2 regions of the Mesorhizobium sp. B2-5-7 genome follow, and region 1 is predicted to be linked to the other one. Evidence: predicted binding sites of a transcription regulator. Region 1 holds the regulator's gene; the other holds the start of a gene.

Region 1 (4,417 bases):
GACCGCTCGCAGGACCTCAACCTGTTGCGCACCAAGATCGGCATGGTGTTCCAGAAGCCGACGCCGTTCCCGATGTCGATCTATGAGAATATCGCCTTCGGCGTCAGGCTCTATGAGAAGATCGGCAAGGCCGAGATGGACGGCCGTGTCGAGCAGGCGTTGAAACGCGCCGCGCTGTGGAACGAGGTCAAGGACAAGCTCAATGCCAGCGGCCTCAGCCTGTCGGGCGGCCAGCAGCAGCGGCTTTGCATCGCCCGCACCGTGGCGGTCAAACCGGAGGTCATCCTGCTCGACGAGCCGGCCTCGGCGCTCGACCCATTGTCGACCGCCAAGATCGAGGAATTGATCGACGAGTTGCAGGCCGACTACACGATCGTCATCGTCACCCACAACATGCAGCAGGCCGCGCGCGTGTCGAAGCAGACGGCTTTCATGTATCTGGGCGAGCTGGTCGAATTCGACAAAACCGAGAAGATCTTCACGTCGCCTCGCGAGAAGCGCACGCAGGACTACATCACCGGCCGCTTCGGCTGATCTCACGCATACGAGGACCAGGATCATGGCCGAACACACAGTCGCAGCCTTCGACGAGGATCTCGGACAGATCAGCAAGCTGATCAGCGACATGGGCGATCTCGCCGGCACGATGGTCGGCGGCGCCACCAAGGCGCTGCTGAATTCCGACAACGCGCTGGCACAGCGCGTCGTCTCCGACGACGCCATCATGGACGCGCGCCAGCGCGAACTCGATGATCGCGCCATCACCCTGATCGCCAAGCGCCAGCCGATGGCCGACGATCTGCGTCATGTCGTCGGCTCGATCCGCATGGCGGGCGATCTCGAACGCATCGGCGACCTTGCCAAGAACATCGCCAAGCGCGTCGGCTCGGTCGGCCTCACCGCCACGCCGCGCGACTTGTCGCATTCCATCGACTCCATGGCGCAGCTGGTGCTGATCCAGGTGCAGGGCGTCGTCGAGGAATATGCGGCCGGCGATGCCGCCGCCCTCGCCAAGCTCAGGAATGACGACGAACGCATCGACGTCAAATACACTTCGGTCTTCCGCGAACTCCTGACCTACATGATGGAGGATCCCCGCAACATCACGGCTTGCACGCATCTTTTGTTCTGCGCCAAGAATCTCGAACGCATCGGCGACCATGTGACCAACATCGCCGAGAATGCGTATTATGTGCTGACCGGCACGCAACTGCCCGCCAACCGTCCGAAGCAGGACGAGACGGCGATGTCGGTGCCGGCGGCTTGACGGCAGGGATGATCGATCGATGATCGCGCCACGCATCATGGTGGTGGAGGACGAGGAGCCGCTGGGCGTGCTCCTCCGCTACAACCTGGAGTCCGAGGGTTACCAGGTCGAGGTGGTGACACGCGGCGACGAAGCCGAGATACGCCTCCAGGAAAACGTGCCCGACCTGCTGGTGCTCGACTGGATGGTGCCGGCGGTTTCCGGCATCGAACTCTGTCGGCGCCTGCGCATGCGGCCCGAGACGGAGCGATTGCCGATCATCATGCTGACGGCGCGCGGCGAGGAGAGCGATCGCGTGCGCGGCCTCTCGACCGGCGCCGACGACTATCTGGTCAAGCCGTTCTCGACGCCGGAATTCATGGCCCGGGTCAAGGCGCTGCTGCGCCGCGCCAAACCGGAAGTGCTGTCCAGCGTGCTCAAGGTCGGCGACATCGTGCTCGACCGCGAATCGCACCGGGTCTATCGCAAGAAGAGCGAGATCCGGCTCGGACCGACCGAGTTCAGGCTGCTCGAATTCATGATGCGCCATCCCGGCCGCGTGTTCTCGCGCAGCCAGTTGCTCGACAATGTCTGGGGCGAGACGATCTACATCGACGAGCGCACCGTGGATGTGCATGTCGGCCGCCTGCGCAAGGCGGTCAACAATGGCCGCATGCCCGATGTGATACGCACCATCCGTGGCGCGGGCTACGCAATCCGCGAGGATTGAGATCAGGCCACGTTCTTGCCGGATCTCACCTGCACGCCCGGCGCGAAGATCTCCTGGTCGACGAAGGTGAGCGCGCGCATGGCGCAGCCCTCGCGGATCAGCGGCAATTCGTTCGGCTCTGTATCGAAGGAAATCGACGTCGAATGCTGGCCGCCGGCGGTCTGGGCGATGGCCTCACGCAAGGCCGGCTCGATCAGATCGAAGGCGGCGGCGCTGACGCCGACCATCGCAACCGGCGCCGGATCGATCAGCGCGAACAAGCTGCCAAGGCCATAGCCCAGCGCCTCGCCGGCCTTGCGATAGGCCTCGCGCTCCGGTCCGTCTCTTTCGCGCGCCGTGGCCGCCAATGCGCGCATGTCGGCGTCGCTGACGTCGACCGGTTTGGCGTCCTCACCCATCTGTCCTGCATTACGCCAGATGGCATAGTTGCCGGCATAGGCCTCGACGCAGCCGCGCCGCCCGCAGCGGCAGAGCGCGCCGCCGGGGCGATGGATCATGTGGCCGAACTCGCCGCCTGAGGAATGGGTGCCGGTGAACAGCTCGCCCTTCAGCACCAGGCCCATGCCGATGCCGTGCGAGAGCAGGATGGCGATGAAGTCGTCGCGGTAGCGCTCGGGGTCGCGCCAGCGCAGCGCCACAGCCATCATGTTGCAGTCGTTCTCCATGGTGGCGGGGATGCCGAATTCGGCTTCGAGTATATCGGCGAAGGCAATGTCCGTCTGCGGCGTGATCGGCGACCACAGCATGGCGCGCGCCTCGGTGTCGGTGATGCCCTGGATCGCCAGCGCGATGCGGGCAATGCTGGCGACATCGAGGTCGGGATCCTCGAGGCGGCGCCGGACGATGGCCACGCATTCGCCGATCAGCGCCTCGCGCGACATGGTCAGCGTGTCCAGCCGGCGCTGCTCCTCCGATATCACCTGGCCGGCGTAGTCGATGACGGCGACGGAGAGGAAATTCAGCGACAGCACCAGGGTCATGACCGCCGCGGCCTCGGGGTTGAGACAAAGGCCCACCTGCGGCCGGCCGCGTTTCAGTGAGCCGGCCTCGTTCGGCTTGCCTTCGCTCAGGATACCTTCGCCGATCAGGTCGGCTGATATCGCCGATATGGTCGAGTGGCTGAGGGCGGTAGTAGCGGCGATCTCGGTGCGCGAGGGCTGGCCACCCCGGCGCACGGCTCCAATCACCATTGCGCGGTTGCGCCGGCGCAGATCGTCGTGGCGGATTCCGACCGACATCATTCCCTCCCCGTCGCCGCGGTTCTTGACGCCCCCTCGAACACCTCCGGCAACGGGTCGAATACTGGCAGAAGCGGCTGGGGCTGTCATTTATTTATTGCGGGGCTCGAAAAAAGGCTTCCGGCACCTCAAAATCCGTCAGAATCAATGTTGACAGTGCTCAGGCGATGGATCAGTGTTTTTTCGAGGCTCGAAAAAATAGGGCCTTTGTGCCGGCCTTAGGGCCAGTTTGGTCGCGCCACACGCGGGCGCAGGGAGGATATCATGAAGAGATTCACAGTCGCCGTTCTGGCGGGTGTCGCCATGTCGCTGACGCTGGCGTCGGTCGCGCAGGCGAAGGGCAAGGTCATCGGCGTGTCGTGGTCCAACTTCCAGGAGGAGCGCTGGAAGACCGACGAGGCGGCCATGAAGAAGGCGATCGAGGCCGCGGGCGACAAGTACATTTCCGCCGATGCGCAGTCCAATCCCGGCAAGCAGCTGACCGATGTCGAGAGCCTGATTTCGCAGGGTGCCAATTCGCTGATCATCCTGGCGCAGGACGCGTCGGCCATCGGCCCGGCGGTACAGAAGGCGCTCGACGAGGGCATTCCGGTCGTCGGCTATGACCGGCTGATCGAGAACAAGGACGTCTTCTACCTGACCTTCGACAACAAGGAAGTTGGCCGCATGCAGGCCCGCGAAGTGTTCAAGGTGAAGCCTGAGGGCAATTACGTCTTCATCAAGGGCTCCGGCGCCGATCCGAATGCCGACTTCCTGTTCTCGGGCTCGATGGAAGTGCTGAAGGCGGCCATAGACAGCGGCAAGATCAAGAATGTCGGCGAAGCCTATACGGACGGCTGGCTGCCCGCCAACGCCCAGAAGAACATGGAACAGTTCCTCACCGCCAACGACAACAAGGTCGACGCCGTGGTCGCCGCCAATGACGGCACCGCCGGCGGCGTCGTCGCGGCGCTGACGGCGCAGGGGCTCGCCGGCACCGTGCCGGTCTCCGGCCAGGACGGCGACCACGCCGCGCTCAACCGCATCGCGCTCGGCACCCAGACCGTATCCGTGTGGAAGGACGCGCGCGAACTCGGCAAGAACGCCGCCGAGATCGCCTCGCAACTCGCCGACGGCAAGAAGATGACCGACATCGCCGGCGTGAAGGACTTCACGACGCCTGGCGGCAACACCGTCAAGTCGCTGTTCCTGACCCCGGTGGCC
Region 2 (4,417 bases), on a different contig from region 1:
CGAGACCGAGCCGGAGCTCGACGCCTTCATGCGCCATTCCGGCGAAGGCATCCCACTGCTGCTCGATGCCGGACACCTCGCCTTTGCCGGCGGCGACGTGCTGCGCGCCATCGACCATCACCACAAGCGCATCAGCCACGTCCATGTGAAGGACGTGCGCATGGGCGTGATCGAGAAGCTCGACCGTACGAGGCAGTCCTTCCTCGATGCCGTGGCGCTCGGCGCCTTCACCGTGCCGGGCGACGGTTCGCTCGACTTCGGCGCCATCGTGCAGCGCTTCGCCGACCACGGCTATGAAGGCTGGTTCGTGGTCGAGGCCGAGCAGGACCCGAAGAAGAACCCGCCGCTGAAGATGGCGCAGGTTGGCCATAAGGAGCTGATGCGGGTGATGACATCAGCCGGCTACACGGTGGAGACGCAAGGGTTTCCGAATGCCTGATCGGGTTCTCGCCAGGCCGGGCTTGCTGTAGGCTGGCCAGATGAAAGATTCCGAGCACCCCTTCTTCCGGCCATTGTGGCGGCGTGTCGCCGTCGTCGCGGTCTGCCTCATCTGGTCGGTCATCGAGTTCGCCACCGGCACGCCGTTCTGGGGCGTCATCGCGCTCGGCTTTGCCGGCTACGGCGCCTGGCAATTTTTTTATCTTTATAAGCCGGCCGACGAGACGAAGCCTCCGGCCGATCCGAAGGAATAGGCGGTCCATGGCGCGAGCAGTTTTGTGGATTGGATACTGCGAGCGTAACGGATCGCACACGTCGGCGATTGGCCGAAACGCCCCTCGCTTCGTCATCCTAGGGTCTTCGCGACGGAGCTTCGCTCCTGCTCCGCCCCAGGATGACGAAGTTGGAAGGCTAGGATAGGAGAGACAAAATGTCGAAACTGCTCGTCAAGGCCGACAAGGGCCATGGCCGCGTCGCCCATGTGACGCCGAAAAGCGCCGGCTGGACCTATGTCGGTTTCGACCTGCATCGGCTGAAGCCGGGCGAAAGCGCCTCGGGAAAGACGGACGACCGCGAAGTCTGCCTGGTGTTCGTGACCGGCAAGGGTACCGCGAAAGCCGGCGGCAAGGATCTCGGCCTGCTCGGCGAGCGCATGTCGCCCTTCGATGGCAAGCCGTGGTCGGTCTACGTGCCGCAGGGATCGGACTGGTCGGTAACGGCCGATACCGAGCTGGAACTTGGCGTCTGCTCGGCGCCTGGTCTTGGCGGTGGCCTGCCGGTCCGGGTGATCGGACCGGACGATCTCGGCCAGGAGGTGCGCGGCAAGGGCACCAATACGCGCTACGTCACCAACATCCTGCCGGAAGGCCAGCCGGCCGACTCGTTGCTGGTCGTCGAGGTCATCACGCCCGGCGGTCACACGTCGAGCTACCCGCCGCACAAGCATGACCAGGACAATCTGCCTGCCGAATCCTATCTGGAGGAAACCTACTACCATCGCCTCAACCCGCCGCAGGGCTTTGCCTTCCAGCGCGTCTACACCGATGCCGACAAAAGCGGACATCGTGCGCTGGACGAAGCCATGGCGATCGAGGACGGCGATGTGGTGCTGGTGCCCAAGGGCTATCACCCCTGTGCCGCCTGCCACGGCTATGACCTCTATTATCTCAATGTGATGGCCGGACCGAAGCGGACCTGGAAATTCCACAATGCGCCCGAGCACGAGTGGTTGATGAAGGCCTGACCGTCTCGCGTTTCCGGCCGAACTTATTGGTCCAGCTGGGAAAAATCGTCGGCTAAGGACCCTAGGGGTCGATTTGCCTTCTAAAACCCGTCAAAGCTTCGTCAATCCGTCATGGAAATCACCTATGGCAACGGTTCTGACGAGGACTTCCCATGCGTTATGCCATTTATTTCACCCCCCGGCAGGACGAGCCGCTGGCGCGCATCGCCGCCGACTGGCTGGGCCGCGATCCGTTCGGTGCCGCGACCAGGCCGGTTGAGGCCGTTGCCGATCTGTCGGCGGCGGAAGTGGCCTTCCACACCGCCTCGGCACGCCGCTACGGCTTTCACGCGACGCTGAAGGCGCCCTTCCACCTGGCTGCCACGGAGACCGAGACCTCGCTGCGCGCGGCGCTGGATCATTTTGCCGAGGTTACGCCTGTCGTCACGATCCCGCGCCTTATCGTCAGCCAGATCGACAGCTTCTTCGCGCTGGTGCCGGAAGGGCCGCTGCCGCCGCTCAACCGCTTCGCCGACAATGTGGTACGCGATTTCGACCGGTTTCGCGCACCGCTGTCAGAGGCCGAGATCGAGCGGCGCAGCCCGGATTCGCTGAAGCCGGCCGAGTTTCGCAATCTCTGCCAATGGGGCTATCCCTATGTCTTCGAGACCTTCCGCTTCCACATGACCCTGTCCGGCCGGGCCGGCCCACAGGAAAGCCCTCGCCTGCGCGCCGCGATCGACAGCCTGTTCGCCGATGTGTTGCGCCAGCCCGTGCTCGTGGACGCGCTGACATTGTTCGTCGAACCCGAGCCGGGGGCGCCATTCATGGTGCTTTCCCAGCACGCGCTCGGACGCCGCCCGGCCCGGAAAACCGCCTGAACGAAACCCGACTGCAAGAACCAAGGACTACCCGCAATGACCGCCGAAACTGTTCTTTCCAACGCCCGCATCGTTCTTGCCGACGAGATCGTCGAAGGCTCACTGGTGCTGCGCGATGGCTTGATCGCCGGCATCGATGCCGATGCTGCCCGGACCGGCGAGGACATGGGCGGCGACTTTATCATTCCAGGGCTGGTCGAACTCCACACCGACCATCTCGAGGGCCATTATGCGCCGCGGCCGAAAGTGCGCTGGAACCCGATCGCCGCGGTGCTCGCCCATGACGCGCAGGTGGCGACCGCCGGCATCACGACCGTGCTAGATGCCTTGCGCGTCGGCATGGACGAGGACGCCGACCTGACATTGGACGACATCCGCAAGCTGGCCGATGCGATCGAGGACAGCGTCGCGCGGGATCGTCTGCGGGCCGATCACTTCCTGCATCTTCGCTGCGAGGTTTCAGCGCCGGATTGCCTCAACGCATTCGCCAATTTCGACGGTGACGAACGGGTCAAGCTGGCGTCGCTGATGGACCACGCGCCGGGCCAGCGCCAGTTCGTCAACCTTGAAACCTATGCCTACTACTACCAGCGCAAGCTGAAACTCTCGGATCGCGATTTCCAGAAATTCTGCGAGAAGCGGATGGACGAATCGGCACGCAACTCCGGGCCGAACCGCGTCTTCATCGCCGCCGCCTGCCAGGAGCGCGGCATCGTGCTCGCCAGCCATGACGATGCGACGTCCGCTCATGTCGACGAGGCCATCGAGCAGGGCGTGCGGGTCGCCGAGTTCCCGACCACCGAGGAAGCGGCGCGGGCCTCGAAGGCCGCCGGGCTCGGCGTGCTGATGGGCGCGCCGAATGTCATGCGCGGCGCCTCGCATTCGGGCAATGTCTCGGCACGCACCTTGGCCAGCGATGGCCTGCTCGACATCCTGTCGTCCGACTACATTCCCTTCAGCCTGATCCAGTCGGCCTTCTTCCTGGGCGACATGGTGGAAGGCATTTCGCTGCCGCAGGCCGTCGCCATGGTTTCCAAAAACCCGGCGCAGGCAGTCGGCCTCGACGACCGCGGCGTCATCGAGCAGGGTCGTCGCGCCGATCTGGTGCGCGTGCGCGTCGACGATCATGTTCCGGTCGTGCGCACCGTCTGGCGGCAGGGGCGCCGGGTGGCATGATGGTGTCGGCCTCGATCGAGCGCGAACTGTCCGCCGAAACCTTTCCGATCCGTCACGGCGTCTTTGTCGCTGTCGTGGGCCCCAGCGGTGCCGGCAAGGACACGGTGATCGGCTATGCCAAGGCGCTGTTTGCCGACGAGACGCAGCTGGAGTTCGTGCGCCGCGTCATCACCAGGCCGAGCGATGCGGCGAGCGAAGACCACGATACGCTGGCCGACGCCGCCTTCGCCGAGGCCGATGCCGACGGCGCTTTCGCCATCTCCTGGGAAGCGCATGGCCTGCGCTATGGCCTGCCTGCCGATGTCGACTGGTCTGTTTCCAATGGACATGTCGCCGTCGCCAACGTGTCGCGCGCGATCATCCCCACCTTGCGCGAGCGCTATGCCAATCTGGCGATCGTCGAGATCACCGCTTCGCCCGAGGTGCTGGCCGAGCGGCTGGCGATGCGCGGCCGCGAGTCGCGCGGCGAGGTGCTGGCGCGGCTGGCGCGCAGCGCCAATATGAGCTTGTCCGGCCCTGGCGTCACGTCGATCGACAACAGCGGTCCGCGCGAAGTGGCCGGCGAGCGTTTCGCCGAAGTGCTGCGCAAGGCCATGGCGTTTTCCGACATGTCGGGCCTGATCTGATCCGGACTTGTTTCACCCGCCTGCTTGCGCTGTCGCTGGAAATGCTCCGGGCTGCTGGCCGCATAGGGTGATTC

What was found. Region 1 encodes PhoB, which activates phosphate uptake and scavenging genes when phosphate is short. Its sites were predicted from a motif close to TGTCATNNANCTGTCAT; they were not measured.
Region 2: FJ543_RS16150 (DUF1045 domain-containing protein) is a predicted target of PhoB. The motif match lies at 1,778-1,794, and genes of this name have one in related genera.

Annotation. Positions count from the first base shown of each region.
Region 1 is NZ_VFUO01000002.1:449,679-454,095, forward strand. It holds gene pstB (phosphate ABC transporter ATP-binding protein PstB) at 1-534, shown strand, start outside; gene phoU (phosphate signaling complex protein PhoU) at 560-1,267, shown strand; gene phoB (phosphate regulon transcriptional regulator PhoB) at 1,287-1,976, shown strand; gene FJ543_RS09665 (ROK family protein) at 1,979-3,214, opposite strand; gene xylF (D-xylose ABC transporter substrate-binding protein) at 3,479-4,417, shown strand, end outside.
Region 2 is NZ_VFUO01000003.1:462,574-466,990, reverse strand. It holds gene iolE (myo-inosose-2 dehydratase) at 1-439, shown strand, start outside; gene FJ543_RS16160 (DUF3329 domain-containing protein) at 480-692, shown strand; gene iolB (5-deoxy-glucuronate isomerase) at 869-1,681, shown strand; gene FJ543_RS16150 (DUF1045 domain-containing protein) at 1,834-2,541, shown strand; gene FJ543_RS16145 (alpha-D-ribose 1-methylphosphonate 5-triphosphate diphosphatase) at 2,578-3,717, shown strand; gene phnN (phosphonate metabolism protein/1,5-bisphosphokinase (PRPP-forming) PhnN) at 3,714-4,343, shown strand.